2 regions of the Vagococcus sp. CY53-2 genome follow, and region 1 is predicted to be linked to the other one. Evidence: predicted binding sites of a transcription regulator. Region 1 holds the regulator's gene; the other holds the start of a gene.

Evidence for each region. Region 1 encodes HrcA, which represses chaperone genes, less so after heat shock. Its sites were predicted from a motif close to TTAGCACTCNNNNNNNNNGAGTGCTAA; they were not measured.
Region 2: the regulator HrcA is predicted to act here: its motif matches at 7,196-7,222, upstream of groES (co-chaperone GroES).

The regions. Positions count from the first base shown of each region.
Region 1 covers NZ_JALAHP010000001.1:594,618-611,259, reverse strand. The annotation lists gene MN581_RS02940 (PolC-type DNA polymerase III) at 1-3,399, shown strand, start outside; gene galE (UDP-glucose 4-epimerase GalE) at 3,423-4,415, shown strand; gene MN581_RS02930 (metallophosphoesterase) at 4,461-5,279, opposite strand; gene rimP (ribosome maturation factor RimP) at 5,521-5,994, shown strand; gene nusA (transcription termination factor NusA) at 6,015-7,229, shown strand; gene MN581_RS02915 (YlxR family protein) at 7,255-7,554, shown strand; gene MN581_RS02910 (ribosomal L7Ae/L30e/S12e/Gadd45 family protein) at 7,544-7,849, shown strand; gene infB (translation initiation factor IF-2) at 7,862-10,186, shown strand; gene rbfA (30S ribosome-binding factor RbfA) at 10,218-10,565, shown strand; gene MN581_RS02895 (Gfo/Idh/MocA family oxidoreductase) at 10,691-11,656, shown strand; gene truB (tRNA pseudouridine(55) synthase TruB) at 11,775-12,692, shown strand; gene MN581_RS02885 (bifunctional riboflavin kinase/FAD synthetase) at 12,706-13,659, shown strand; gene hemW (radical SAM family heme chaperone HemW) at 13,656-14,792, shown strand; gene hrcA (heat-inducible transcriptional repressor HrcA) at 15,082-16,128, shown strand; gene grpE (nucleotide exchange factor GrpE) at 16,145-16,642, shown strand, end outside.
Region 2 covers NZ_JALAHP010000003.1:77,662-94,303, reverse strand. The annotation lists gene MN581_RS06355 (bifunctional oligoribonuclease/PAP phosphatase NrnA) at 1-98, shown strand, start outside; gene MN581_RS06350 (GNAT family N-acetyltransferase) at 145-663, opposite strand; gene MN581_RS06345 (YebC/PmpR family DNA-binding transcriptional regulator) at 899-1,615, shown strand; gene MN581_RS06340 (DUF6681 family protein) at 1,638-2,414, opposite strand; gene MN581_RS06335 (hypothetical protein) at 2,415-2,885, opposite strand; gene MN581_RS06330 (S66 peptidase family protein) at 3,477-4,553, shown strand; gene MN581_RS06325 (AIM24 family protein) at 4,809-5,078, shown strand; gene groL (chaperonin GroEL) at 5,230-6,858, opposite strand; gene groES (co-chaperone GroES) at 6,885-7,184, opposite strand; gene MN581_RS06310 (type II CAAX endopeptidase family protein) at 7,326-7,916, shown strand; gene MN581_RS06305 (redox-sensing transcriptional repressor Rex) at 7,952-8,587, opposite strand; gene MN581_RS06300 (ATP-binding cassette domain-containing protein) at 8,771-10,708, shown strand; gene MN581_RS06295 (5'-nucleotidase C-terminal domain-containing protein) at 10,853-12,844, opposite strand; gene yjeM (glutamate/gamma-aminobutyrate family transporter YjeM) at 12,993-14,492, opposite strand; gene queG (tRNA epoxyqueuosine(34) reductase QueG) at 14,652-15,830, opposite strand; gene MN581_RS06280 (competence protein CoiA family protein) at 15,936-16,642, shown strand, end outside.

The sequences.
Region 1 (16,642 bases):
TTAGTGATGAATTGTCAAGACTTAGTTGAGGTAAAAAAAGAATTAAGAAAAGATACAGCCCCTGAAGAGGAAAAACGTGTTGAGCTTCATCTTCATACAAATATGAGTACCATGGATGCGACCAATAGTGCCACAGATTTAGTGGCTCAAGCTGGAAAATGGGGGATGCCAGGAATTGCGATTACCGACCATAGTGGCGCACAAGCGTATCCAGATGCTTATTTTGCTGGGAAAAAACATGGTGTAAAAGTGTTGTTTGGTGTGGAAGCAAACATCGTCGATGATGGTGTCCCGATTGCGTATAATCCAAAACATATTAGTTTAACAGATGCGACTTATGTTGTCTTTGACGTGGAAACAACGGGACTATCAGCGGTTTATGACACGATTATCGAGTTAGCTGCTGTGAAAATGCATAAGGGAAACATTATTGATACCTTTGAACAATTTATCGATCCAGGTCATCCATTATCTCAAACAACCATTCATCTGACGGGAATTACAGATGATATGGTAAAGGGGTCAAAATCTGAAAAAGAAGTCTTAACGCTATTTGAAGAGTTCTGCCGTGATAGTATTTTAGTTGCCCACAATGCTAGTTTTGATATGGGATTCTTGAATACTAGTTATGAAAAATACGATATGCCAGAAGCTCCTAATCCAGTCATTGATACCCTGGAACTATCACGACTACTTCATCCTGAATTAAAGTCACATCGTTTAAACCGTTTGACCAAAAAATATAACATCAACTTGGAGCAACATCACCGTGCGATTTATGACTCGGAAGCAACAGGTCATTTGTGTTGGATATTTGTCAAAAAAGCACAAGAAGAATTTGGCGTGCATTTCCATGATGAGTTTAATCAACATATTGGTGAGGGAGATGCGTATAAGCGAGCACGACCGTTCCATGCGACGATTCTCGCTCAAACACAAGCAGGGTTGAAAAATTTATTTAAATTAATCTCGATGTCAAATGTTAATTATTTTTACCGTGTACCACGTATTCCACGCTCGAAGTTATCTGAATTTCGTGAAGGATTGTTAGTAGGCTCAGCATGTAGTAATGGTGAAATTTTTGAAGCGATGATGCAAAAAGGTGTCGAAGAAGCCAAAAAGCGTGCAAAATTTTATGACTATATCGAAGTCATGCCAAAACAAGTTTATGCTCCATTGATTGAAGCAGAACTCGTTAAAAATGATGAGGACTTAGAAGACATCATGACTAATCTGGTGTCGATTGGGGACGATTTAGGTAAGATAGTGGTGGCAACAGGAAATGTTCACTATTTAAATAAAGAAGACGCTATTTATCGTAAAATTTTAATTAATTCGATGGGAGGAGCGAATCCTCTAAATCGCTATGAATTACCGGACGTCCACTTTTTAACAACGAATGAAATGTTGGATGCGTTTAGTTTTTTAGGTGAAGAAAAAGCCAAAGAAATTGTGGTAGACAACACACGAAAAATTATGGATATGTGTGAAGACGTTGTACCTGTCAAACAAGAGTTATATACCCCAAAAATTGAAGGGTCAGAAGATGAGATTACGAAATTAAGTTATGATGAAGCACATCGACTTTACGGTGAGGAGTTGCCAGAAATCGTTGAGAAACGAATTGAAAAAGAGCTAAAAAGTATAAACGGGAATGGGTTCTCCGTTATTTATTTAATCTCTCAAAAGCTGGTTCATAAGAGTTTAGAAGATGGTTACTTAGTTGGGTCTCGTGGATCAGTTGGGTCAAGTTTTGTCGCAACCATGACAGGTATTACAGAAGTAAATCCACTTCCACCACATTATTTGTGTCCTGAATGTCAGTATTCAGAGTTTTTTGAAGATGGTAGTTATGGTTCAGGCTTTGACTTACCAGAAAAAGACTGTCCTAAATGTGGGGCTAAACTGTCAAAAGACGGACACGATATTCCATTTGAGACGTTCTTAGGATTCCACGGTGATAAAGTACCCGATATTGATTTGAACTTCTCAGGGACATACCAACCAGAAGCACATAATTATACGAAAGTGTTGTTTGGGGAAGATTATGTTTTCCGTGCCGGAACAATCGGTACAGTAGCTGATAAAACGGCTTATGGGTTTGTAAAAGGCTACGAACGAGACAATGATTTGAGTTTTCGTGGCGCTGAAATTGACCGTCTAGCAAAAGGATCAACAGGTGTGAAACGAACCACTGGACAGCATCCAGGGGGAATTATTGTGATTCCTGATTATATGGATGTGTATGACTTTACCCCAATCCAATACCCAGCTGATGACCAAGATTCTGAGTGGCGTACGACTCACTTTGATTTCCATTCGATTCATGATAATGTGTTAAAACTTGATATACTTGGACACGATGATCCAACAGTCATTCGTATGTTGCAGGATTTATCTGGAATTGATCCAAAAACCATTCCGGCTGATGATCCAGAAGTCATGAAGATTTTCTCTGGACCACAAGTTTTAGGTGTAGAGCCTGATCAAATTTATTCTAAAACAGGTACACTTGGTATTCCTGAGTTTGGGACAAAATTTGTTCGTGGTATGTTAGAACAAACAAAACCAACTACTTTTGCCGAGTTACTACAAATATCTGGCCTCTCACATGGTACAGACGTTTGGTTAGGTAATGCGGAAGAATTAATTCGCCAAGGAACGACCACACTGGCTGATGTGATTGGGTGTCGTGATGATATCATGGTGTATCTAATGCATGCTGGGTTAGAAGATGGCTTAGCGTTTAAGATAATGGAAAGTGTCCGTAAAGGAAAAGGAATACCTGACGACTGGCAAGCAGAGATGCGTGCGAATAATGTGCCAGAGTGGTACATTGAATCGTGTTTGAAAATCAAGTATATGTTCCCTAAAGCTCATGCCGCAGCGTATGTATTGATGGCATTACGTGTTGCTTACTTTAAAGTGCATCATCCCATTTTTTATTATGCAGCGTATTTCTCAGTTCGTGCTAATGACTTTGATATTGTGGCAATGTCAAAAGGAAAAGACGCGGTCAAAGCACGCATGAAAGAAATCACTGATAAGGGAATGGATGCCTCAACTAAAGAGAAAAACTTATTAACCGTTTTGGAAATCGCTAATGAAATGTTAGAACGTGGTTTTAAATTCCAAATGATTGATTTATACAAATCGGATGCAGAAGATTTTGTGATTGAAGGCGATACGTTAATTGCGCCATTTCGTTCTGTTCCAAGTTTAGGATTAAACGTGGCAAAACAAATTGTGGCCGCTCGTGAAGAACAAGATTTTTTATCTAAGGAAGATTTATCTAATAGAGGAAAAGTATCTAAAACATTGATCGAATACATGACAGACAATGGTGTATTGAAAGATTTACCAGATGAGAATCAATTATCCTTGTTTGATATGTTATAAGAAAAAATTTAGGAGGAAGACAAATGTCAAAAGTGTTAGTTTTAGGTGGAGCAGGTTACATTGGCTCTCATGCAGTAAAACGGTTATTGGATAGTGGCAAAGAAGTGGTTGTGGTGGATAATTTATTGACTGGACATAAAGAAGCAGTGGACGAACGTGCCACGTTTTATGAAGGAGATATTCGTGATAAAGATTTTTTAACAGGTGTTTTTGAGAAAGAAGATATTTCCCAAGTGGTTCATTTTGCCGCAAGTTCACTTGTTGGAGAATCAGTTGAAAATCCACTAAAATACTTTAATAATAATGTATATGGCATGCAAACCTTACTTGAGGTGATGAATGAATTTGGCGTAAAAGAAATTGTCTTTTCTTCAACCGCTGCGACTTATGGCGAACCTGATGTAACGCCTATTACGGAAGACACACCAACGAATCCAACGAATCCATATGGTGAAAGTAAACTCATGATGGAAAAAATGATGAAATGGTGTGATAACGCATATGGGATTAAATATGTATCATTGCGTTATTTCAATGTGGCAGGTGCGATGCTTGATGCGTCAATCGGTGAAGATCACACCCCTGAAACCCATTTACTCCCAATCATTTTACAAGTGGCACTAAATCAACGTGAAAAGTTAATGATTTTTGGTGATGATTATCCAACGCCAGATGGCACATGCATTCGTGATTATGTGCATGTCGTAGATTTAGTTGACGCGCATATATTAGCCTTAAACTATTTATCCACACATGATGAAAGCCAAATTATTAATCTTGGTAGTAGCAATGGGTTTTCAGTAAAAGAATTGCTGACTGAAGCCATCAAAGTAACTGGAAAAGCTATTCCTTCTGAGATTGCACCAAGACGTGCAGGAGACCCGTCAATGTTAGTGGCTTCAAATGAAAAAGCGAAAACTATTTTAGGGTGGAATCCTCAATACACTGATGTGGAAACGATTATTTCCAGTGCGTGGCAATGGCATCAAAGTCACCCACATGGATACGAAAAATAGCGAGTAAATGTTAAGCCAAGGACGGTCATCGTTCTTGGCTTTTTTCTATGCCTGTTTAATAGTGGTAAAAATGAGGTGTGGATAGTTATTTAATCTAATTGGGAATTTGCTGTTAGCTAGGCCACGACTGACAATAAGATTTGAGTCATCCTTAATGTATAAGCCATTTGTTAGTTTTGGTAACACCCCTTGATCAGGTGATAAAAGACCATCTGTTTTAGGTAAACGCCATTGTCCACCATGAGCATGACCGCTAAAAATAGCAAGAGGGCTATTAAAAGAGTTAATGTATTCATCAAATAGTTCAGGATGATGCGCTAAAACTAACGTCTCTTGATTAGTATTCATTTTCGCCATATCTTTACTTGAAAGTGAAGTGTGTCGATTACTTAATCCAACAAGGTTAAAGGCATTATTGTTGATGACTAAATTAGTGACATCATTTTCTAAATAAACCGCATCACTGGCTTTGATTTTTTGTCTCCATAAAGCATAATCTGGGTTTGTTTCTTCGTGGTTACCATTGATAACATAAGTTTGGTAGCGCGAGGTTAATGTAGTTAAAAAATCAAAAAATTCGGTTGTTTCTACAGACTCAGTGCGATCAATCGTGTCACCAGTTAAAAACACGACATCAGGTTGTTCTTTTTCTAATTCGTTTAATAATTGTGTTTGACTAACTCTTAATCTTGGAAACTGTAAGTCGGATAAGTGCGCAATTTTTACAGGATTATCATTAACCCGATTACTTGTGATGAAAATTGATTCAACATCAAGTTGTCTGTTTTCACGAATGCCTTCTGCCATGATAAAGAGAGGCAGTCCAATTAGTAATCCAGTAATAATTTTTTTCGTTCTAGTCATGTTAGTACTCCTTTGAAATAATCAATATCTTTAGTTAAATTAACAAAAATTTTTTAATAAAGAATTAAAAATAAAAATCTTAGAAAAATCTTAACCGTATTTTCAAAAAAAAGTTAGTAACATTGAATAGTTATGAAAAATATGCTAATATAAAATTGTGTGATATGAGTGGAAAGAGTGAGCGTGTTGACGCTCACTCTTTTTGATGAATTTCTCGAAAATGTATAGGGAGGCGAAAATATTGGCAAATGTAGTCGAAATAGTCACTGACTTAGTTACTCCGATCTTGGAAGACTATCAATTTGACTTAGTAGATATTGAGTATGTTAAAGAAGGGAAAAATTGGTTCCTAAGAGTATTTATTGATAAAGATGGCGGTATTGATATCAACGAATGTGCACTAGTCAGTGAGGCGTTAGGTGAAAAACTTGACACAATCGATCCAGATCCGATTCCACAAGCCTATTTCTTAGAGGTGTCTTCACCAGGGGCAGAAAGACCTTTGAAAAAAGAAGAAGATTATGTTAATGCTATTGGAGAGTATGTAAATATCTCTTTTTATCAAGCTGTTGAAGGAGAAAAGCAGTATCAAGGTTTCTTAAAAGAAGTAACCCCAGAGACGCTCACCCTATTAGTAAAAATTAAAACGCAAGAAAAAGAAATGACATTTGATAGAAAAAATATTGCCAAAGCAAGATTGGCTATTCAATTTTAAAATGGAGGTTAAGGAAATACATGAACAAGGAAATGTTAGGAGCACTAGATGCTCTTGAACGCGAAAAAGGTATTTCAAAAAGTATCGTCATTGAAGCACTAGAAGCAGCAATGGTTTCAGCGTATAAACGTCACTATGGACAAGCACAAAATGTAGATGTTGAGTTTGATGAGAAAAAGGGGGATGTGCATATTTTTTCTGTTAAAGAAGTAACAGAAGAAGTCATGGATTCTCAATTAGAAGTTAGCTTGAAAGAAGCGTTAAAAATTAATGGTGCTTATGAAATTGGTGATATGATTCGTTTTGAGGTAACCCCAAAAGACTTTGGCCGTATTGCAGCACAAACAGCTAAACAAGTTATCTTACAACGTGTACGTGAAGCAGAACGCTCAATTATTTATAATGAATTTAGTGCTTACGAAAATGAAATTATGCAAGGAATTGTGGAACGTCAAGATAATCGCTATATTTATGTCAATTTAGGTAAAATTGAAGCCGTATTATCTAAACAAGATCAAATCCCAAATGAAGTTTATCAACCACACGATCGCATCAAGGTTTATATTTCAAAAGTAGAAAATACATCAAAAGGTCCACAAGTTTACGTTAGTCGTAGCCATCCAGATTTATTAAAACGATTATTTGAACAAGAGATACCAGAAGTGTATGATGGAGAAGTAGAGATTATTAGTATTGCAAGAGAAGCAGGAGACAGAGCAAAAGTCGCAGTGACAGCTGCTAATAAAGACATTGATCCAGTTGGAACGTGTGTCGGACCAAAAGGACAACGTGTTCAAGCCATTGTTAATGAATTAAAAGGCGAAAACATGGATATCGTGGAGTGGAATGAAGACCCTGCTGTCTTTATCTCAAATGCACTAAATCCAGCACAAGTATTAGATGTTATTTTTGAGCCAAACCAACGTGCTTGTACAGTCGTTGTGCCAGATTTCCAATTATCATTAGCTATTGGGAAACGTGGACAAAATGCGAGATTAGCGGCTAAATTAACTGGCTATAAAATTGATATTAAACCTGAATCCGAATGGGAAAAAATAGCTGCAGAAAATGAAGAAGAGTTACTTGAAGAAGTACTTGAAGCAAATGAAGAATTAGTCGTTGAAGATGTATTAGATGAAGCTGTTGAAGAAATATCAGAAGAAACTACATCAGAAGAATCAACAGAGAACGCTACAGAAGACATTGTCGTAACTGTTGAAGAAGATGAAGAATAATACCACTTTTTGGGAGGCGAAATAGATGAAACAAAGAAAAATTCCAATGCGTAAATGTGTTGTATCAAATGAAATGAAACCCAAAAAAGAAATGATTCGTATTGTTCGTTCTAAAGAAGGCGAGATTTCGATTGATCCAACTGGAAAAATGCCAGGTCGTGGAGCTTATCTATCTATGGAACCAGATGTCGTCCAAAAAAGTTGGGATCAAAAAATTTTAGACAGAGTATTAAACGATACATTAACAGATGACTTCTATCAAGAGTTGCTAGACTATGTGTCACATCAAAAAGCAAGGAGAGAATTATTCGGAAATGGAAAATAAACAACGATTTCTTAATCTCCTAGGTTTAGCAATGAAAGCCGGTAAACTTGTGACTGGTGAAGAAACAACCTTACAGTCAGTGAGAAAAAATACTGTAAATTTGGTGATTTTAGCAAGTGACGCAAGTGAAAATACCGAAAAAAAAATGAGAGACAAGTGCCATAGTTATCATACAAAATTGATTTCGCCATGCACCTCAGCCGAACTGAGTTCTGCTATTGGTAAAAATCGTATGATTGTCGGGGTATGTGACACCGGATTTTCTCGAAAGATGTGTGAACTAATGACAGAATAGGATGGTGAGAGAATGAGTAAAAAACGCGTATATGAATTAGCGAAAGAACTAAATGTTCCAAGTAAAGATATCGTAGAAAAAGCTCAGTCCGCAGGTGTTGATGTGAAAAATCATATGAGTACATTAAATGACTCAGATATTGACAAAGTCAAACACCTATTAGCACCTTCAAAAGCTAAGGGACAAGATAATAAAAAAACTGGTCAAGTACCAGCTAAAAAAAATAATCATTCTAATAAAAAGTTAGAAAATAATGATAACAGTAAGGGTAATCGAGTGAATAATCAGAATCAAAACAAACAACAACCAACGAATAAACAAAATAATCACCAAAAATCTTCAGCAAATGGAACAAAAAAACCAGCTGGAAATACATCTAATCAAGCAAATAGAAGCAATAATTCAACAGGTAATAACAATAACCAAAATAAAGGTGGAAACCGTAATAACAATGGTAACCGACCTTATCAAGGAAACCAAAACAATCGCTATAACAAAAATAATAAGCGACGTAACAATAAAAAAGGCAAACAGCAAACATCTAATAAGCCAGCTGTACCACCACGTAAATTTAAAGAATTACCAGAAGTGTTAGTTTACACTGAAGGCATGAATGTAGCAGATATTGCTAAGAAAATTTACCGTGAACCAGCAGAAATTATTAAAAAATTATTCCTTTTAGGTGTGATGGTTAACCAAAACCAAGCATTAGATAAAGATACAATTGAATTATTAGCAACAGATTACGGTATTGAAGCGGAAGAAAAAGTTCAAGAAGATGTGGCTGATATTGACAAATTCTTTGAAGCAGATGTTGTTGATCCTGATAAATTAGTCAGTCGTCCTCCTGTTGTGACTGTTATGGGACACGTTGACCATGGTAAAACAACCTTATTAGATACATTAAGAAATGCAAAAGTAACATCTGGTGAAGCAGGCGGGATTACACAACATATTGGTGCCTACCAAATTGATATTGATGGCAAACCAATTACATTCTTAGATACACCAGGACATGCGGCGTTTACTAGTATGCGTGCTCGTGGAGCAAGTATCACAGATATTACCATTTTGGTTGTAGCAGCAGATGATGGTGTCATGCCTCAAACAGTTGAAGCCATTAACCATGCTAAAGCAGCAGAAGTCCCAATTATTGTGGCGGTCAATAAAATTGATAAACCAAGTGCCAATCCAGATCGCGTGATGCAAGAATTAAGTGAATATGGCTTGATTCCAGAATCATGGGGTGGAGACACCATTTTTGTTCCAATCTCTGCCAAATTTGGGGATAATATTGAAGAATTATTAGAAATGATTTTACTTGTTTCTGAAGTGGAAGACTTAAAAGCTGACCCAACACAACGTGCAATCGGTACAGTTATTGAAGCACGCTTAGATAAAAGTAAAGGACCTGTTGTAACCTTATTAGTACAACAAGGAACACTACATGTTCAAGACCCAATCGTTGTTGGTAACACCCACGGACGTGTGCGTGTGATGACAAACGATATTGGTCGTCGTGATAAAACAGCTGGACCAGCAACACCAGTTGAAATTACCGGGTTAAATGATGTACCACAAGCTGGTGACAGATTTGTAACCTTCGAAGACGAAAAAACAGCTCGTGCAGCTGGAGAAGAAAGAGCAAAACGTGCTTTATTAGAACAACGTCAAGTGAGTCAACGTGTGACATTAGATAACTTATTCGAAAGTCTGAAAGATGGCGAAATGAAAGAAGTTAACGTTATTATCAAAGCGGACGTTCAAGGGTCAGCTGAAGCATTAGCTGCTAGTTTAACCAAAATTGATGTTGAAGGCGTTCGTGTGAAAATTGTCCATTCAGCAGTTGGGGCAATTAATGAAAGTGATATTACATTAGCTTCTGCAAGTAATGCGATTATCGTCGGTTTTAATGTTCGTCCAACAGCACAAGCTCGTACACAAGCAGAACAAGAACAAGTCGATATTCGTTTACACAGAATCATCTATAAAGTTATCGAAGAAATTGAAACAGCGATGAAAGGAATGCTTGATCCTGAATTTGTTGAAAAAATTACAGGACAAATGCAAGTTCGTGAAACTTACAATGTGTCTAAAGTTGGGACAATTGCAGGATGTTACGTAACAGAAGGCTTCATTCGTCGTGATTGTGGTATTCGTTTAATTCGTGATGGTATTGTTATCCATGAAGGTAACCTAGCTAGTTTGAAACGATTTAAAGATGATGCAAAAGAGGTAAAAATGGGATTTGAATGTGGTGCCACTCTTGAAAATTACAATGACGTAAAAGTTGATGATGTCATTGAAGGGTTCATCATGGAAGAAGTGAAAAAATAATTCAGCTCATTTATATGAGGAGGATAAGCATATGGCAAATTACCGAGATCGTCGTGTCGCTCAAGAAATATTAAAAGAAGTGAATGATATTTTACATAAAAAAGTGCGTGATCCACGTGTACAAGATGTAAGTATCACTGACGTAAAAGTAACTGGTGATTTACAAGAAGCAACTATTTTTTATAGCTTGTTGAGTGATAAAGCGTCTGATAAGCAAAAAGCGCAAGAAGGATTGGATAAAGCGACAGGATTAGTTCGTCGTGAATTAGGTCATAGATTAAGTATCTATAAAACACCTGAAATTACCTTTGCAAGAGATGAGTCAGTCGAATATGGAAATCATATTGATGAACTATTAAGAGGATTGCATAAAGATTAATTTAAAAAAGACTAGAGGAAAATTTATTTCTTCTGGTCTTTTTAATTTTTCATAAAATAGGAATGATTAACGCATAATAATGAAGTATGATACACTAAGGTTAGATTAATTAGGAGGCGATTCGATTGGTAAAAAATATCGGAATAGTTGGGACAGGTGTGATTGCAACAGAATTTGTAACGCAAGTAGATACGTCAAAATACACGGTCCATTCAGTGTATAATCGTAACCCAAGATCTCTTGAAACGTTTAAAGAAGCCCATCAATTACATAATGGCTACACAGATTATGATGAGTTTTTAAATGATGATACCCTTGAGTGTGTCTATATTGCAACACCAAATCAAACGCATTATGACTATGCTAAAAAAGCAATCGAAAAGGGTAAACATGTATTATGTGAAAAAGTGATGGTATTAAATGCTGACCAAGCACGTGAGTTATTTGAATTAGCGAAAAAGTATCACGTGGTTATACTGGAAGCTGTAACATTATTCTTCATGCCAATGTATCATGAAGTGAGCCATTTATTAGAACAAAATGTGTTAGGTAAAATTAGTGGGGCGAATATCACATTTGGTAGTTGTAAAGAATATGATGTAAATAATCGATTTTTCTCATTAGAAAAAGGCGGTGGGGCATTATTTGATATTGGACCATATGCCTTATCAGCAGCTGTTTATTTATTAGGGACAGACATTGAGTTAGTTTCTTCTGAGGTTGTCATGGCACCAAGTGGCGTTGATGAAAAATCAGTGACTACATTAAAAACAAAAAATAACGAACTAGCTAGTGTGATGTTATCGTTTAGAGGAAGATTACCAAAACAAATTTTAGTCACAGGTGATGAAGGCTATTTAATGATTAATGATTTTCCAAGAGCGACAACAGCCAATATCTTTTATAATGATGGAACAACACAAGTCATTGAAGCAGGCGATGGAAAAGATGTATTTACCTATGAGATGGATATGTTAAATCATTTGGCTAGTGAAAAAGACTTAGAGCATGTTCCTGATTGTCGAGAAGTCAGTCAACGAGTGATTGAGTTGATGGACGCCATGAGACATGAGTGGGGATGGAAATTATAATAGACACCTAAAAGGAGGGCGGCCTCCTTTTTTTATGTTTACAATCGCTTTTATCCTAATTAGGTCTTTAAGTATGCTATAATATTGAGGAAATGATGAAAAGAGTAGGAGAAGACAAATGGAAGGAATTATCCCTCTATGGAAACCACGTGGCATGACAAGTCATGATTGTGTTTTCCAGTTAAGAAAAATCTTAAAAACAAAAAAAGTTGGACATAGTGGCACACTTGACCCAGATGTTGATGGCATATTGCCTATTTGTGTCGGTAAAGCAACAAAAGTTGTTGAGTATTTGCAAGAATCCAATAAACTATATGTTGGGGAAATAACCCTTGGATTTTCAACAGAAACAGAAGATGCAAGTGGGGAAATTGTGGCAAAAAGTCCTATTACCAAGCCTTTAACAGAAAAAGAAATTGATGAAGCTATGTTATCTTTCACAGGTGATATTCAACAAATTCCTCCTATGTATTCTGCTGTTAAAGTGAATGGTCGACGATTATATGATTATGCGAGAAAAGGCGAATCAGTTGATCGTCCAGTTAGACAAACAGTTATTCATCGTTATAAACGCATCAGTCAACCAATCTTTTCAGAAGAAACACAGACACAGTCTTGGAAATTTGAAGTGGATTGTGCAAAAGGAACGTATGTTAGAACACTTGCTGTGGATACAGGAAAAAAATTAGGTTATGAGGCACATATGTCAGATTTGACGAGGTTATCAAGTGGAGGGTTTGACGTGAAAGAAGCCATTACGTTAGAAAGAGTAAGAGAACTTGTTGAAGATAATCAATCATCAGAAATATTCTATCCGCTTGAGAGAGCTGTCGAGACGTTTCCTAAAAAACGATTAACACCAGATGAGTATCAATTAATCAGAAATGGATTAGTGATGCCAGATTCTTTTTTTGAGGGATATGATGACACACCGTTGATTGCATTATTCTACAATCAACAACTTGTTAGTTTATATGGTAAACACCCAAGTAAACCTGGCTTATTTAAGCCAGTTAAAGTGATTCGAAACGATTAAAGGAGTATATGTTATGCAAATTATTAATATTCATCATCCGTATGATCCATGTGACTTACCTAAGGATGATGTCGTGTTAGCTTTAGGTTTTTTTGACGGCGTTCATAGAGGCCATCAAGAAGTAATCCGAACAGCTAAGACTATAGCAAATGAAAAAGGATTAAAATTGGCTGTGATGACATTTAATCATCATCCTGCAGTTGTTTTCCAAAAAGTAAACTATAAGAAAATGAAATACATTACAACAATTGAGCAGAAAGAAGAAAAAATGAGGCAATTGGGTGTCGATTATTTATATATCATTGAGTTTACGTCTTCTTTTGCCAGTCTTTCGCCACAAGATTTCGTCGATGAATACATGGTAGGATTGCATGCTAAAGTTGTTGTAGCAGGATTTGATTATACCTATGGAAAGAAAGATATTGCCAATATGAGTATCTTACCTACCTATGCAAAAGGTCGATTTGAAGTAGTTGAAGTTGAAAAATTAAGTGAACATGACGAAAAAGTTAGTTCAACAGCTATTCGTGAATGCATGAAGATAGGTGATATGTATGCAGCGAACAAATTATTGGGCTATGCTTATGAAACAACGGGCATTGTAGTACACGGAGATAAACGCGGTCGATTATTAGGGTATCCAACTGCTAATATTAAAGTGCCAACATATTCGTTATTACCTACTGGTGGGGTATATGTTGTGAAGATAAAAGTATCAAATAAATGGTATATGGGTATGGCGCAAATAGGATACAATATCACATTTGAGAGCAATCGTCCAATGACCATCGAAGTCAATATTCTAGATTTTTCAGATGATATTTACGGTGAACAAGTGAGTGTTGAATGGCTACACTTTTTACGTGGAGAGCAAAAATTTGATAATGTGGATGGACTAATTGCTCAATTAAAACAAGATGAACAAAATACAAGGGATTATTTTGATGCAAGAGGAGGACTAATATGACGTCAGCCTATATACATATTCCTTTTTGTGAACATATCTGTTTTTATTGTGACTTCAATAAAGTATTTATTGAAGGACAACCTGTTGATGAATACATTGAGGCTTTGTTGAAAGAAATCAAGTTAACAAAAGAAGCTTATCCATCAGATACAACTGAAACCATTTATATTGGTGGTGGTACACCAACGTCTTTATCTGCTAAACAGCTCGACCGTCTATTAAGTGGTATAAAAGAATTATTACCGTTTAACCCAAGTGATGAATTTACTGTAGAGGCTAATCCAGGTGATTTGACAATGGATAAAATAAAAGTTCTTCAAACACATGGGGTCAATCGATTGTCTATGGGAGTTCAAACGTTTGATAATAGGTTATTAAAAAAAATTGGTCGAAAACATTCAGCACAAGATGTATTTGATACGATGTCTCTTTTAGAACGTGCTGATTTTTCCAATGTTAGTATTGATTTAATTTATGCTTTACCAAATCAAACAATGGAAAGTTTTGAAGACACGCTGGATAAAGCTTTGGCACTAGATTTACCTCATTATTCTATGTATTCATTGATTTTAGAAAATAAAACCATGTTTTATAATTGGGCAAGGCAAGGCAGATTGCATTTACCAGGAATTGATGTTGAGGGAGATATGTTTGAGCGAGCTATCGAACGCATGACGTTAGCTGGAAAACATCAGTATGAAGTGAGTAATTTTGCTGAAGTAGGAAAAGAGAGCAAACATAACTTGGTTTACTGGAATAATGATCATTATTATGGATTGGGCGCAGGAGCAAGTGGTTATTTAGGCAATATTCGTTATAAAAATCATGGACCTATCCAACATTACTTAGAACCCTTAAGACAAAATAACTTACCTACTATTACAACAGAAAATTTAACGATTAAGCATCAAATGGAAGAGGAAATGTTTTTAGGATTACGTAAAAAACAAGGTGTTTCTCTATCTAATTTTGAACAAAAATTTGGTCAAACATTTGAATCTATTTATGGAAGTGTCGCTGAGCGTTTAATAGAGGAAGAAATGATTCAAATAAGAGATGGCTTTATTTCGTTAACGGATAAAGGATTAATTTTAGGAAATGATGTTTTTGAGAAATTTTTATTAGAAAAATAAGTATGAAACAGTCTAAAGAGAAAAAATTAGGCTGTTTTTTTGTTATTCTCGTTTTTTTGACAAAATAAATTGACATATTCTTGTGATTACTCATTTATAGATTTGTCATAATATAGATGAATCCTTTGTTTATTAAGCTTTATTAATATGGTATCGTTAGATTTAGCACTCTATAACAAAGAGTGCTAAAAAGGAGAGGCTTTTAGTTGACAAAAAAATTAATCCTTGTTATATTAATAATGTAGTTAGCACTTAGTGTGAATGAGTGCTAATAAGGAAGGTGATTCGCATGTTGAGTATGAGACAAGAACACATCTTACAATTATTAGTTCAGCTCTATACTGAAACAGGACAACCTGTTGGATCGAAGACCTTGATGAATAACGGGATTACAGTTAGTTCAGCAACCATTCGAAATGAGCTGTCGAAATTGGAAGATTTTGGTCTTATTCAAAAAATGCACACGTCTTCCGGTAGAATTCCTTCAATGAAAGGATATCGTTATTATGTGGATCATTTAATGGATCCTAGTAAGATTAGTTCTACCGATGTTCAACGTATCAAACGATTGTTTAATCGCAAGTTTAACGCCACAAATGAAATCATTGAGTGGTCTGCTAATATTTTATCCGATTTAACAAGTTATACAGCCTTTTCGTTAGGGCCAGAGGTAAAAGAACGTCGATTAACTGGGTTTCAAATTGTTCCGTTGAATACTCGCCAATTAATGGCGATTATTGTGATTGATCAAGGATATGTTGAAAGTCAAGTGTTCTCAATTCCAAGTTCAGTGTCAACTGAAGATATCGAAAAAATGATTCGAATCATCAATGATCGATTGTTGGGAGAAACACTTTTGACAGTTTACCATAAGCTTCGAACGGAGATTCCATTAGTTCTCCAACGTTATTTTAATAATTCAAGTAATATTTTATTCTTATTCGAAGATGTGTTTAATCAAGCTTTTGATGAACAAATTTATGTGGGTGGAGGGATGAATTTATTAAATTCTGCTGCTATTACAAACCCAAATGAGTTTCAGTCAGTGTATTCCTTAATTAGTGATACAGATAAATTGACTGAGCTTCTTATATCGGATAAAGATGAAAAAATTGATATTAAAATTGGAGATGAACTAAACAATGAATTGTTACAAAACATGAGTTTAGTAACTGGATCGTACGATGTTTTTCAACGAGGCAAAGGATTAGTAGCTGTTTTAGGACCTGCTAACATGTCTTATTCGAAACTGTTAGGAGTTATGGATGTTTTGACGGATGAGCTATCTAGACATCTAGAAACATATTATCGACATTTGGAAAATAGTGGAGAGTGAAAGGAGACTGACTAAAGTGAAGAAAGACGAATCAGTTGATAAAGTTAACGAGGAAGAAAAAAAAGACGAAGAGTCGATAGCTGAAACAAATGAGGCTGTTGAGACCGAAGAAGTGGTAGAAGAAAACGAAACGGAAGAATCGTTAGAACAAACATTACAGGAAGATTTAGATAAGATGGAAGATCAATTCCTAAGAGCTCAAGCAGAAATTGCGAATATGCGCAATCGACATAAAAAAGAGCGTGAGGAAGCTTCTAGATATCGGGCACAAGAATTAGCAAAAGAGTTATTACCAGCTTTGGATAACTTAGATCGTGCGTTAGCAATTGAAGTGAGCGATGAGCATGGTGAGGCGATGAAAAAAGGAATTGAGATGGTGAGAGAAAGTATGTTACATGCTTTTAAAGAATCTGGTATCGAAGAGATAAAAGCTGAAGGTGAAAAATTTGATCCAAATTTACATCAAGCCGTCCAAACAGTTCCCGCTGAAGATGGTCAAGAATCAGATGTGATT
Region 2 (16,642 bases), on a different contig from region 1:
ACCCATTGGCTAGTGGAGCAAATGCTAAGGATATGGATGAAGTGGAAGAAATATTTGAAGAAATCAAAACAATTGTTAGTGAATATAAAATATCATAAGTAAAAAAGCGTAAAAATAAGTTAATCTTATTTTTACGCTTCTGTATTATCCGAGTATTTTTTCAACGACTAATTGTTTGCCATAGTCACCATTATGTGTAGAGATAGCTTTATAACCTTGTTTTTCCCAGAAACGAGAAGCACGTTTATCATCTTCTATAAACGTTAAATGCATGATTTTAGTTCCTGTATCAGATACTGTTTTTTCTAAGGCATTATACAGTTCTTGAGCGAGTTTTGTTCCTCTGTATTCTTCTTCTAATATAAAGTAACCAAGTATGCCAGTTTCTTTTTGAGGATAATCTTCTACCCAGTCAATGAATCCCATTAATCTATCACGATCAAAGATACCATACATGTATTTTTGAGAAGGTAATACTTTGGGAGGTAACGAAGTGAAGAATTCTTTTACTTGTTCATCCGTTGGAACAGCAGTTACATAATCAGTAAAGTAGTCTTTGGTTCTTAATAAAAATTCTTTAAAGATAACCAAATCTGCTTCATTATTTCCATCAAGTAATCGAATATGAATGGATGGAAAATCAATTGTATTAAAATGTTTCATAAAATATATACCTCTTTCTATCTGTATGGAACAGTTATTACTACCTAAGAATAGCTCATATTATTGGGAAATAAAAGGTATTAGAGGAAAAAAGTTAAAAAACGTGTTGATAATCAGTGTTTTATGTTTAAGATTGAAAAAAATACTTTGCGAAATGCTAATAAGCAAGTATAATAAAACAGGACGTTTTTGCGTTACAACTGAAACAATTTATTAAGAAAGAGAAGTGAGACTATTGGGACGTAAATGGGCTAATATCGTAGCTAAGAAAACAGCTAAAGATGCAAATAACAGTAAAGTTTATGCCAAATTTGGAATTGAAATTTATGCAGCAGCAAAATCAGGTGATCCAGATCCGCACTCTAATCAAAAACTTCGTTTCGTTATTGATCGCGCAAAAACATACAATGTACCAAAACATATTATTGATCGTGCTATCGAAAAAGCAAAAGGATCAGGCGATGAAAATTATTCTGAATTACGTTATGAAGGATTTGGGCCAAATGGTTCGATGGTGATTGTTGATACGTTAACAAATAATGTCAACCGTACAGCAGCAGACGTTCGAGCAGCATTTGGTAAAAATGGTGGGAACATGGGTGTATCAGGTGCTGTAGCATACATGTTTGACAATACAGCGATTTTTGGTTTTAAAGGTGAAGACGTGGATGAAATTTTTGAGTATCTATTAGAAAAAGATATTGAAGTCAAAGATGTGTTCGAAGAAGAAGACCAAATCATCGTTTACGGTGAATCAAGTGATTTCCACGCGATTCAAGAAGCATTAAAAGAAAAAGGAATTACAGAATTTTCAGTAGCTGAAATCCAAATGCTTGCTCAAAATGAAGTAGAATTATCAGAAGAAGATTTAGCTCAATTTGAAAAGATGATTGATGCGTTAGATGAATTAGAAGATGTTCAACAAATCTTCCACAATGTAGACATGGATTAATAAAAAAGTCAGAAGAATTGAATTATTTCTTCTGACTTTTTTTGCGTCGACTCATATGTGATACCTCTTTAGAAGACTTATTCTGACTAGATTGAGGGATGATATGTTCATCATTGTCTTTAACCCGTAATTCCAAAGTATAAGGTTCTTTGTAAATAATACCATCTTTTTCATAAGAACCACCATTAACAAAAACACCAAGTGGGATTAAAGAATCAGCCTCATCATTAATTTTAATGGTGGCAACTTTGGTTAAGTCTTTATAGCTACTACCAATAAATAATTCCCCTTTTGATATTTTATAAAATGGAATCAATGTATAATCTTCTAGCTCGTAAGCATAGTCATTTAATTTTTTTGCTTGAATGTAATTTTTATCAAGTAGATTATGAATAACAGTATCAATGACTTGATCACTATTATCTATTAATGTTAAAGTAAGCAACTTACCTTGTATTTTAGGAGTTGTTGATGAGGTTTGGACAGTCTCATCAAACGTTGCATCTTCGGGGACGATATTTTCTATCAAGTTAGTGACGTCCCATTTAACTTTTTGATTTTTAAAATAATAGATAAAGTTTAAAACTATAAAATAAGCTAATACAATAAATATTAGTAAATATAAACTCATTCTTAAGTAATTTCCATTTTGAAAATATCCTTTAACAATTCGTAAAATATAAAGTGTTGGAAAGACACTCACAACGGTTAATATTTTATTTTGTAGTCTTGGATTAATATTTAAATAATTTAAAAATTTAGTAATATTGCTTAAAATCAAGGTTAGTATTGCATCCATCTAATTATTTCCCCCAGTGACTGTTTTATTTTCATTTGTTTTAGGAGAAACTTGTTTTGTTTGAACATCTGGTGTTACGGTTTCTTCTGTTTTTTCCATATCATTTTGATTGTTCATTGACTCCTGAACATCAGAAGAAGGAGTGGTATTTTCAACCGAAGATTGTTCATCTTGTGTTTGATTTTGCTTGGTTTCTTTACTATTTCTCGTTTTATTTTGATTTTCAGATGTTGAGCTATCTGTTTGTTGAATAGGGCTATTGCTCGTTGTATCTGAATCGTTACTTTCTTTTGTTGTGTCTGTTTGATTTTGAGTTGTATGTGTTGTAGTTTGCGTTGTAGAAGTGTCTGTTTTTTTGGTTTTATAGTTACTTCCATCTACAACAGCAGTTGTTGCACTAATCCCCAAAGCAATACTGAAAATAGCAATAGGCTTCAAAAAAGGGGCAACAATTTTTTTATCTTTTGACATACATGGCTCTCCTTTCGTACTAAGTCATAATTCACCATTCTATCATAACAGATTTTTTTGTTTTTAAAAAAGTAAGAGATGGTTTTCTAATATATTTAAACTATTTTTAATAAGAGTGGCCTTATGATAACAGTCATATTTGATATTTTTTTACAAAATATGTCAGTATTTTTATGCAGTGAAGATTCCATTAAGGGGAGGAACTATCTGAAAGGATAATTCCTACCCTTTTTTTGCTGATTTTTAAGTTGAAAAAAGAGGGAAAAAGATTACTAATGACTAAAAAAGAAGGTTTTCTATATGGCATAGTGATTTTTGGTATTACTGCAATGACTATGTGTGTTTATAGTCTATACTTAGCATTTTGATCAATTATTTACAGTAGCAGGATGTGTTTCTTGATGACGTTTATCGGGGATGTGGTCGGATAGGGGTTAGCAGTAATCTCTCGTAAAGTAACGGTACTCTTGCACTCAAAACAAGTAGAAGAGTCTGTTGAATATGATTAAACAGTAACTTTGGTGGAGACATCAAAGTTATTTTTTTATGGTATAATTTGTAGAATCAGTGACTAGTGTTAGGAGGAAAGATATGTTTAAACCAAGACGATTAAAACGTGGAGATAAAGTTGCGATTATCAGCTTATCAAAAGGATTATTGGGAGAAGAATTTGTTGAACATAACCTTATTTTAGGGAAAAAGAGATTGGAAGATTATGGGTTAGACGTTGTGTTTATGCCACATGCTTTAAAAGGGATAGATTTTGTTGATAGACATCCAGAAAAAAGGGCCAAGGATTTGATTCAAGCTTTTGAAGATGACTCTATCAAAGGGATTATTTGTGCGATTGGAGGAGATGATACTTATCGAACACTTCCATATCTAATGGAGAATGAAAAATTTAAAAATTTAGTCAAAACTAAACCAAAATTATTCACTGGATTTTCTGATTCTACGATTAATCATTTGATGTTTTATTGTCTTGGTTTAACCACTTATTATGGGATGGCTTTTATTCCTGATTTAGGCGAAATTAGTGATAGTATGTTGCCTTATACTGAAAAGTATTTTAGTTATTATTTTTCAGAAAGTCCGCTATATGAAGTAATAAAACCTAGTGAAGTTTGGTATGATGAACGGCTGGATTTTTCTAAAAATGCATTAGGGCAACAACGTATTAGCCATATTGAGACAAAAGGCTATGAGTTGCTACAAGGTAAGTCGGTATTTGAAGGAGAATTGTTAGGTGGTTGTATCGATAGTTTGTATGATATGTTAACACCATTTACAAATAGTGATGAACCAGAAGTGGTTGAACGATACGGTATTTTTCCAGACTTAACGAATTGGCAAGGAAAGATTTTATTTATTGAAACGTCAGAAGTGAAAGAGTCGCCAGAAACAGTTGAAAAAATGTTGGGAGTATTGAAAGACAAAGGTATATTTGATGTGGTGAATGGTGTTATTTTTGGTAAACCACAAGACGAAGTATTTTATGAAGAATACAAACAATCTTTAGTTAAAGTGATTGATAATAAAGAGTTGCCAATAGTTTACAATGTTAATTTTGGCCATGCGACGCCACGATGTGTATTGCCATATGGGGTTCGTGTACAAGTTGATAGTGAGAAACAAGAAATTAGATTGTTAGAGTTGGCGTTTATGTAAGAGGAAGGTCGATGGAGAAATTTGCTTAATAATAAAAGATTATTTAGACAAAAAAGCGGTGATTTGTGGCGCCGAATAAACAGATATCACTTTACAAGCTAGTGTTATGTAGTGGACAGTTGGAGATGTCAGTGCAACAACTGGTGTAAAAGGTGTAGGCAACTTTTTTAGTAACAATGTTCGAGGTGCTATAACGAAATAATCTGCGATTAAGTCTGAATATACAGGTAAAGGATTACTAGTGCTTGAACCAACGTGTATAAATATATTCTATTATTTGATGTAACACACTGGGACAATTCAATTGTACTTGATGATGGTTTATTCTTAGCCTGTGACTCAAGATTAAAACATAAAGCAATTATGCGTTCAAAGATGTCATCAGCTATGGTGGGAAACGAAGGATTGTTTAATTTAAATATAAAAGGTAGTGGGGTTCTTTGTTTGGAATCTCCAACACCTTATGAAGAACTGATTGAAATTGAATTACAAGATGATGTATTAAAAATAGAAAGATTAACATAATATGAGGGTTTTATCATATTATGTTATATAAAGATATAAAAAAGTTTAAAAAGAGTTATGAATAAATATTTTTGGATGAAATAAAAGGAACCACTTGAAACATAAAGTCTCAAGTGGTTCCTTTTATTTCAATATGTCTCCTTTAAAGAGTTTACATCATACCGCCCATCATTGATGGGTCCATTCCACCAGGCATGCCGGCAGATTCTGGTTCTGGTTTGTCAGCAATAACCCCTTCAGTCGTTAAGATTAAAGCAGAAACACTTGCAGCATTTTGTAAAGCTGAACGTGATACTTTAGTTGGATCCACGATACCAGCATCAATCATGTTAACCCAAGTATCCTCTTTTGCATTGTATCCAACACCTGCATCAGCTTGTTTTAGTTTATCAACAACAACTGAGCCCTCCATACCAGCGTTTTCAGCGATTTGACGAACTGGTTCTTCTAAAGCACGGACAACAATGTTCACACCAGTTTTCTCGTCACCTGTTACATCAAGTTCAGCCACTTTTGGTAATACATTAACAAATGCCGTACCACCACCAGCAACAATCCCTTCTTCAACAGCAGCACGAGTTGCGTTTAACGCATCTTCAATACGTAGTTTTAATTCTTTTAATTCAGTTTCAGTTGCAGCACCAACTTTAATAACAGCAACACCACCAGCTAATTTAGCTAAGCGTTCTTGTAATTTTTCACGGTCAAAATCTGATGTTGTTTCAGCAATTTGAGAACGGATTAATGACACACGATTTTCAATTGCTTGTTTGTCACCATTTCCTTCAACAATTGTTGTGTTATCTTTGTCGATAACCACTTTACTTGCAGAACCTAGGGCATCAATTGTTGTGTCTTTTAAATCTAATCCTAAGTCTTCAGTGATAACAGTTGCGCCAGTTAAAGCAGCAATGTCTTGTAACATTTCTTTACGACGGTCACCAAAGCCAGGAGCTTTAACAGCAGCCACATTGAATGTACCACGGATTTTGTTTAAGACTAATGTTGGTAAAGCTTCACCATCAACATCATCAGCAATGATTAATAATGGTTTACCTTGTTGTAAAATTTGCTCTAATAAAGGTAAAATATCTTGAATATTAGAGATTTTTTTATCTGTAATTAAGATGTATGGATTTTCTAAAACAGCTTCCATTTTATCGTTGTCTGTTACCATGTATTGAGATAAATAACCACGGTCAAATTGCATTCCTTCAACAACGTCTAATTCAGTTTCAATCCCTTTAGATTCTTCGATTGTGATAACGCCGTCGTTACCAACTTTTTCCATTGCTTCAGAGATTAATTCACCAATTTTTTCACTACCAGAAGAAACAGCAGCTACTTGTGCGATTGATTCTTTAGAGTCAATTTTTTTAGAAATAGCATGTAATTCTTCAACAGCTTTTTTAGTAGCAAGTTCAATCCCACGACGAATGCCAATTGGATTAGCACCCGCAGTGACATTTTTAAGCCCTTCACGAACGATTGCTTGAGTTAAAACAGTTGCAGTCGTTGTTCCATCACCTGCGATGTCATTTGTTTTAGAAGCTACTTCAGCCACCAATTGAGCCCCCATGTTTTCAAAACGATCTTCAAGTTCGACTTCTTTAGCGATAGTGACACCATCGTTTGTAATTAATGGAGAACCAAATGATTTATCTAAAACAACGTTACGTCCTTTAGGTCCTAATGTTACTTTTACAATATTTGCTAATGTATCAACACCACGTACCATTGAGCTACGAGCGTCTTCAGAGAATTTAATATCTTTTGCCATTTATTATTCACCTCATCATTTTATTTTTATTCTACGATTGCGATTATATCTTTGTCGTGTAGTACTAAGTAATCTTCACCAGAGTCACTGACTTCTTGACCGGCATATTTTTCGAATAGGACAGTTTGTCCAACGCTTACAGATACGGATAATTTTGTCCCATTTTCTAAAGTACGACCATCACCAATAGCAATGACCTCACCTGTTTGAGATTTTTCTTTTGAAGCTGATGTTAAAACTAGTCCACTGGCAGTTTTTTCTTCCGCTTCTTTTACTTTAATAACAACACGATCTCCTAATGGTTTTAACAATGTGTATCCCTCCATAATTTTATTTTTTAGCACTCTTGTTTAATGAGTGCTAATTACATCTTTTATAATACAGATAAATGTTTTTTTTTGCAAGTATTTTGATACAATAAGAAAAGATATCAAAATCAACGATAGAAAAGATAGGTGTAAGCACAGATGACATTGAATCGAAATATGATTTATACAAGTTTTCTATATTTATTTTTATTGAACAGTCATTTATTTTTTTCATTAAATAACAATCAAACTATGTTGCTTTATAGTGTCATAGTATGGTTAATTTTAGTTATTTATTTTAAAACGACAAAAAAAGATACGTTAACAAAATCAACTTCTTCTATAAAAAAAATAGCATGGTGGGGAGTTGTAGGTCTGTTGTTAAGTTTTATGGTCCAATGGGGATTTTTATTTATCACTAATATGATTTCTCCAAGTTTAAATCTCAACACAGATATATCAGGTCAATCAACTTATTTATTTTTGCTTGTCTCTATTTTATTTAATCCTATCATGGAAGAATTGGTTTTTCGGTTTAGTTTTGTCAATTGGATTGGACAAAAATTACCGATTTGGGTGGGGATTGTAGTAAGTTCGCTGATTTTTATGTTGATGCACACAAGTGGGAATCTGATGATTTACTTTGGTTTGGGTATGGTTTTTTCATATATTTATAAAAAAAGTGGAAGTATTTTAACATCTATTCTGGTACATATGGTGATGAATGGGATAGTGCTTTGGCTAAATTAAAAAAGCTTAGCGACAGCGGTCGATAAGCTTTTTATTTAGTCTTCTTTGTAGTTAGATAAGAAGTAGATTAATGTTTGCATTTCATTTGTTAGGTCAACATTTTGAATTTGAACATCCTTTGGAACGTTGATACGAATTGGTGTGAAATTCATAATGCCTTTGATTCCGGCTTCAACTAGACGGTCAGCATTTTCTTGTGCATGTGCTGGTGGGACAGTCAAAATGGCAACATCAATATGTTGTGCACGAATTTGTTCGACCATATCATTAGCATCATAGATAGGAACGCCATCAAGTATGCGACCAACAATATCAGGTTTAACATCAAATGCAGCACTGATACGAATACTATCACTTTGATGGAAACGGTAGTTCAATAATGCGTGTCCTAAATTACCAACACCGACAAGAGCTACATTTGTTAAACGATCTTCATTTAACGTTTTAGCAAAAAAAGTCATTAAACTTTCCACGTCATACCCGTAACCACGTTTACCTAGTTCCCCAAAATAAGAAAAGTCACGTCGAATAGTAGCACTGTCAACTTTCACAGCCTCACTTAACTCAGTTGAAGAGACTTTTTTCTTTCCTGAATCAAATAAAAATTTTAAATATCGATAATACAAAGGTAACCTTTTGGCAGTTGCCTTTGGAATAGTCGTGTCTTTCATAATAATTCCCCTCACTTTTCATATACCCTCATTGTTATAAAGTTCACGTTAATAGGATACCTTTACTAAGGGATAAAAGCAATTTTTACGCTTATATTTGAGTAATTCTGAACGATAAATATACCAAACATATCTTATGTTTTATGATAAACTGTTCTTATAAGTTAAAAGATGGAGGACGTCATGATTTTATTACAAGCTAACAATGTCTCTAGATTATTTGGAGATGACGTATTATTTGAAAATATACAATTAGATATACAAGATAAAAGTCGAATTGCGCTTGTTGGACGTAATGGTGCAGGGAAATCGACATTATTAAAAATATTAGCTGGCATTGAAGAGCCAGATACAGGTTTAGTTACGAAAACAAGAGATTTAACAATGGGTTATTTAGACCAACATACTGGTTTAGAATCAGATAAAACGATTTGGGAAGAGATGCTTAGTGTCTTTGACTATGTTCAAGAGATGGAAAAAAACTTACGACAATTAGAAAAAGACATCGCCGATCCAAATATCCATGATGATGAAGAAAAATATCAACAAGTACTAAAAGATTACGATAAATTACAACATGAGTTTAATGAAATGAATGGGTATGGTTATGAGTCTGAAATAAAATCTGTTTTACATGGATTTCGTTTTGATGAAAGCTATTTTGATGTCCCAATTCAAAATCTATCAGGTGGTCAAAAAACTCGTTTAGCATTGGCTCGTTTGTTATTGGAAAAACCTAATCTACTCATTTTAGATGAGCCGACTAACCATTTAGATATTGATACATTAAATTGGTTAGAAGGGTATTTACACGGCTATCGTGGGGCTATTTTGATGGTATCCCATGACCGTTATTTCTTAGATAAGATTGTGAATGAAGTATATGATATTAGTCGAAGAAAAATTAGTCATTATAAAGGTAATTATTCGAAGTTTTTAGAAATGAAAGCTGAGAGGTTAGAACAAGAAGAAAAAGAATACGAAAAACAGCAGGATAAAATTGCAAAACTAGAGGACTTTGTGGCACGAAACATTGTACGTGCATCAACAACAAAACGAGCACAAAGTCGTCGTAAACAATTAGAAAAAATGGAAAAATTAGAGAAGCCTTTAGGTGATGAGAAATCAGCTCATTTTCTATTTAAAATCAATCGCACGTCAGGTAGAGAAGTGCTAACGCTGGAAGATGTGGCAGTGGGGTATGATGATCTTATTTTAAGTGAACCTATTAATCTAGCTTTGCGTAAACAAGAATCCATTGCTTTAGTTGGCCCAAATGGAGTTGGTAAATCAACATTATTAAAGAGTATTATTGGAGATATTCCATTTATTAAAGGAACAGCTGATATTGGCCATAAAGTAGATATTGGTTACTATGACCAAGAACAAGGAAAACTTAGTGGAAGTCAAGGCGTGTTGGAAGAATTATGGCGTGAGCATCCAACGACACCAGAAAAAGATATCAGAACACTTTTAGGTAGTTTTTTATTTTCTGGAGAAGACGTTAAAAAAACGATTAACTTATTAAGTGGGGGGGAAAAAGCGAGAGTAGCATTAGCAAAATTAGCGATGCAAAAAGATAATTTCCTTATTCTTGATGAGCCGACTAACCATTTGGATATTGACAGTAAAGAAGTTTTGGAGAATGCGTTAATCGAGTATGATGGAACATTATTATTTGTTTCTCACGATCGTTACTTTATTAATCGAATCGCAACAGGCGTTTTAGAGTTGTCAGAACATGGTAGTACTTATTATCATGGGAATTATGATTACTACCTCGAGAAAAAAGCAGAAGAAGAAGAAAGACAAGCTTTATTGAATGAAACACAAGACAATGTAGTGAATCAAGTAACTAAAGATAAATTAAGTTACGAAGAATCAAAAGAGCGACAAAAAGAACAACGTAAACTGGTGCGATTAGTTGATTCATTGGAAGCTGAGTTGCAAGAAGCAGAAGAAAAAATAGAATCTATCCAAAAAGAGATGGAGCAACCAGAGATTTTAGAGGATCATGAACAACTCTTAGATTTAGATAAAGAATTACAAGAAACCTATGCTAAACAAGAAACGCTATTAGAATCTTGGGAACATGCTTCAGTGGAGTTAGAGTCATTTTAAAAAAGAGGCTGACCCAGAAGTCTTAAAATAGAAAAAATCCCGTGAAATCAGTTTATTAAAATATTGATTTCATGGGATTTCTGTTTTATTAGTTTGGTGATTTTTATTTAATAAATTACTTTTGGGCCAGCCTCTTTTTAGTGACTATTTTTTTCGAATTTGGTTTATTTGGGAATATAAATCTCCAGTTGTTTTAACATTTTTTAATTTTGTTTTATCAATGTTAGCTTTTTTACTTAGTTTTGTTATATCATCGTCGTTGGCAACTTCATCCACATTAATTGATTTTATATTGGTTACTTTTCCGTCTTCCATACTTGGAATCTCAATAATATCATCATTAATCAATTCAGCAACGTCTTGATGAGCTTTAGAGTCAGTATCAGTACCAACGATTTTCCAATTATTCAGTAACTTACCTTCATAGACACCATTTTTTTCTTCTTTGATATATCGAGCAGATAATTCACGAATACGACCTTCAACTTCACCAAAAGCATCAGGAGAAAAGGTAGAGTATACTTGGTTGAATTTTCTACCAGCTAAAGGCCCTTCTTCTGAAGTTAAGAAATTCATTCGATATTGATTCATTCCAATTTTCAAAGGCTCATTTAAATCAATAGGGGTGTCATCAAGTCGTCTTAAATTAGTAATGCGTTTACCAGCTGGTTGGGATAAATCAATGTCGTATTTTACATTGTAAAAGCGATCGTTTGTGTTGTATTTATTGATTCTTCTTTTTGGATTATAACTAATGGTGACATCTCCTGGTTGGCTTTGATTGTAGTAATCAGCTCCCCATTCCATGTAGTCTTTTAAGTCTTTTCCGGTAATATCAAAGACTGTCACTTCGCCATCAGTAAATTGATAGTTTCTGGCAATATCTTTTTTCTTAATGTCACCGATATCTAATGACGGTGTATCGGTATCGATTTGGAAAGCCACAACATCAGCATTTTTACTATAATGAAGCATCACTTCACCAAAGAAGTTAACTAAAGGTGTTTCTTCTATTTGAGCATTTGAAATCCCTTTAATATCGTTTTTAGGAACTAAGTCCATTCCAGTTAATTGACCAACGACAGTATTCGCGACTTTACGCGCTTTTTCATGAGATGATTTTAATAAATCATTGATTTCCTTATCTTCCTTATATTTAGCAACTTCAATCGCTGATCCTTTTTTATTTTTTACTTTGTAGCCATCTTTTGTTTTGTCTAATGTTAAATCAACGCGTGAGACAAATCGACCATACTTATCAGGTTCTACAATTAAGACATTATTAATGTATTCCTCTTCTACTAATTTATGCATGTGTCCGGCAAAAACCACATCTAATTCAGGAATGGCTTCAGCCATATCCGCAACACCAGTATTATGTACATCATTTTCATTATCTAATCCCATATGTACTACACCAACTAAAACATCGACTTTACTTTTCAACTCTTTTACAACGTTAATCGTTTCTTTGACTGGGTCTGTTAGTTTTTTTCCATCAAAAATTGTAGTATCTTTTTTAAATTCCGCAACCATTGGAGTGGTCATTCCAATAAAACCAACTTTAATCCCATCTTTTTCAATAACTTTGTAAGAATCAAAATAAGGTTGATCATTATCTAATTTAACATTACCTGCTAGGACAGCTCCATCAAATTGGTCAGTGATGTTGTCTAAAACATCAAAACCATAATCAAATTCATGATTTCCCATAGTCCAAACATCGTACTTAAGAGCTTTTAGTACAGTTGTTGCAGGGTGATTATCATCGTTTTTAAAAATTTCAGCTGAGTTGTCTTGAATTAAATCCCCGGCATCAACAAGTAGAGTATTCTTATTGTTATCTCTAACTTCTTTTACGATAGTTCCAATTTGAGAAAAACTACCGATTTTATTTTCGACATCTGTTGTATAATCCCAGGCCATATACCGACCGTGAATATCAGATGTTCCTAAAATGGTTAATTCTTTTTGTTCTGACTCTTTTTTCTTAGAAGAGTCTTCATTTGTTTTAGTTGTACAACCAACTAACCCGACAATCCCTAATAATGTGATTGTTGCTAATTTAACTTTTTTCATAATCTGTTGTATATCACCTTTATTTGATATACTTCTCCTTTCGATTTTTGGTGACATTTATGTATCCCCTTACAAAACCTAACATAGCTGTTTATAAATAACAATATCAAAAGATAAAGTGTTATATTTTTAGTATATTTGATATAACATAGTTGAATCATAAAAAAAAACCAAAGTGCGTATAAGCGTACTTTGGTTTTGGTATTTAGTCTTTTTTACGTTTCTCGTAGCGATTGAATAAAAGTAGGGCAATTAATGAAAATAATACGGGTCCGGCAATTTGCCATAGTGTATCTCCCCAAACAGGACCACCTTCTCTAAATAATGGTTCAATAATGGTAAAGATATTAGCAAACCCAATAACAGCCATGACAATAATGGTGCTTATCATGTATTGTGTTTTGGTTTTGAAAATATTAATTGAATGATCAATATCTGATTTTTGTTTAAACGCCGGGAAAGCACCTGTTAAAAATAGATATGGAACAGTCATTGAGACGTTTACCATTAAGGTTAAAACATTATAGAATGATTGTGCGTCTTTACCACCAAATGACACTAAAGCTAAGATAAGAACCACAATCACACATTGAATCCACATAGCAAAAGCTGGCATGCCTTTGTCATTTTCTCTAACCATTTTTTCAGGCCAAAGTCCTTTTGGTGTTCCTTCGATAATCGTTTTTAATGGCGAATAGATTAAAGTAAAGAAAGCACCTAAGTAAGCTAGAAACATGGATAAACCTGTAAATCTAGCAAATGCATGCCCAATGGCTAAAGCAGTATCTGTTGATAAATTAATTGCTCGACCTAATTCAAATCCTAGATTATTCATTAAGACATAAGTGATATTACCAAGATTGACATTATTACCACTTAAAACAGAATCCCAGTTTGTTGACACACCCCATAAAAGAATGGTTAATGCATACCCAATAGAGATGATGATAGCTGAAAGAATAACTCCTTTAGGAAAGTTTTTTTCAGCGTTTTCTGTTTTATCAACTAAACCACCGACAGCTTCCAATCCTCCATAAGCAAAAATAGCAAATACTAAAAATGAAATAATGGCCAGTGGAGAATTAAATCCTGGATTAGGTGAATCAATAAAACTTTTCATGCCTTCGATTGGTTGAGCGACTTGTCCTTTGTTAAAAACTAAAATAATTAAGCTGACAACGATTAATACAACATTTAAAAATGTTACAGCAATCCCACCAACAGATGTGATTTTAGTGATTTTATCTAATCCTCTTGCTGCGAAAAAGGTGACAATAATAATAAATAAAATAGCAAGTAATCCAATTGTTTGAGTCGAATCAAGACCAAATAAACTCCAATAATTGGTGTGATCTGAACCTGAGTAAGTGGTTGATAGCGTAATGAATACCTTAGTTGATACATTAACCATCCAAATGATATAAGAGGTGTACCACATAAATGTCCCAATGAACGCATATTTTGGTCCAACAGATTTTTCCATCCAAGTGTACATCCCACCACTTTCATGTTTGAAAGTAGACCCATATTCAGCCATCATAAGTGCATATGGTATAAAGAAAAAGAGTGCAGCTAAAATATACCAAATGATTGCACCGTATCCCATACGATAAAAGGCGACTGGAGCATTACCAAACCCGAATACCGAGGTAAAAATCATTAAGATTAAACCGAACAGGGTTACTTTTTTTGTTGCTTTTGTCATAAAAAATCCTCCTTAAATTAAAATACATTGTTATACCCCATAGTTATAGTATCAAATATTCTGATAATAGATTAAAAGAACTGAGTAAAATGTTAGTAAATTTACTCAGTTCTTTTAATATGTTTATTAAATTATTACTTTTTTATTAGCCTATTCTTACTAAAAATCATCTATTATCTTATTTTTTTTTAAAATTCTCATTCTGTCGATTGCTTTTCTCATTTCTTCTTTTGCTTCATCGTCAGTTTCTTTGTTAAAGTATTCGATTAAAAAGTCAAGGATAGCCCGATTGTTTGGGTCAATTACACTGAGTGACCAGGCAGCTGTTCCTCTTATAACAGGACGAGGGTCATTTTCTATACAGCTTAATAGATTAGGAATACTTGTTTTATCTCTCACATTTGCTAATGCAATAATGGCATTTCGTTGGATTGGTTTTTTCCCCCGCCAAGATCCGGCAAGGTAACCAAAGCGTTCTTTAAATTCACGATTGGAGATTGTTAATATCGGTTTTAGTAAAGGCGTCACGATTTCAGGGTCTGGTTCCATTTCTTTATGAAAATGAAAGTTTTTCCCTTTATTAAAAGGACAGACTTCTTGGCAAATATCACATCCATAAATAATTGACCGGATTTTTGGTCGGTATTCTTCAGGCATGAATCCTTTTGTTTGTGTTTGATAGGATAAACATTTTTGAGCATTCATCCTACCATCTCCTAGTAAAGCAGAAGTGGGACATTGATCGATACACTTAGTACAATCGCCACATTGATTTTCAATTGGCATGTCTGGTTCAAATGGAATATTTGTAATAATTTCACCTAAATAAACATAGGACCCAAACTCTTCTGTGATTAATAATCCGTTTTTTCCAATAAAACCAAGTCCTGCTCTTTGTGCCACAACAACGTCTATTAATTCACCAGTATCGACCATTGGTTTAAATGTTACGTTTAAGTTTTGAGATGCTTCTTCTTTGATAAAGTCGATTAGTTTATTCAGTCTGTCTTTTAAAATATCGTGGTAATCAATCCCCCAAGATGCTCGAGCAAATTTTCCACGTTTTTCACCTCGGACAGATTTTAAGCGGTTATTCATTCGTGTTGGGTATGCTAGGGCAATTGAAATAATAGATTGCGGTTGATCAAAAATTAATTCTGGAAAAAGGCGCTCATCAATGTTTCCATGTTCAAAGCCTGTTGTATGATGGTTTTCTTTTTGTTCGATGAGACTATCTTTTAAATGATCAAATGGTTCAGCAGTAGTAAACCCAATCTTATCAATGCCAATTTCTTTGCTTGCTTCAATTATTTTTTGTTTTAATAAGTGAGTATCCAACGCATTATCCCTCCAGTTTGATTCTTTACTAAGTATCAAACAAACCTTTTTATATTTCAAGCTTTTTTCTGCTATTTGCGAATGTAGTTTAAAAGAGGTGAAAATATGCTTGTTGCAATCAATAAAAAAGAAGAGATGATTATGAGTCAACATGCTACTAAAAGAGAAACGTATTATTGTCCATGTTGTCATGGTGAAGTCATTTTAAAAAAAGGTGAGATTAAGTACCCACATTTTGCACATAAAAAAACAACTGTTTGTCAGACAGCTACTGAAAATGAGTCTTTTGAGCATGTAGCAGGAAAACTACTTATTGCTAAAAATTGTGAGATATTTGGTTCAGAGTGCCAACTTGAGGCCTATTTACCAGAAATTAACCAACGAGCAGATGTATTGATTGATAAAACTCTGGCAATTGAATTTCAATGTAGTTCATTAAGTATTGAACGGTTAAAAAAAAGAACAACACATTATAAACAAAATGGTTACCAAGTTTTCTGGATTTTAGGCCAGAAGTTAGGACAGTTGACCAGTTTGACAGAATTGAAAAAACATTTTATTTATTTTGATAATGACAGAGGATATGTTGATTTTTGTTTGTTGATTGATAAAGAGATGTTAGTTATGACACATTATTTAGCCCATAATGGTAAAGATATGATTGTTCGAAGGAAAAGCTATTCGCTACAGGATTATAGCTTAAAAGAGTTGTTATTGAAACAGTGTGTGATCGCTAGTTATAGTGTTTTAAGTCCATTAAAAGAGGTGAGTCGAAGAAAAGATAGACTATCCAGGCGTTTGTTGCAATCAGA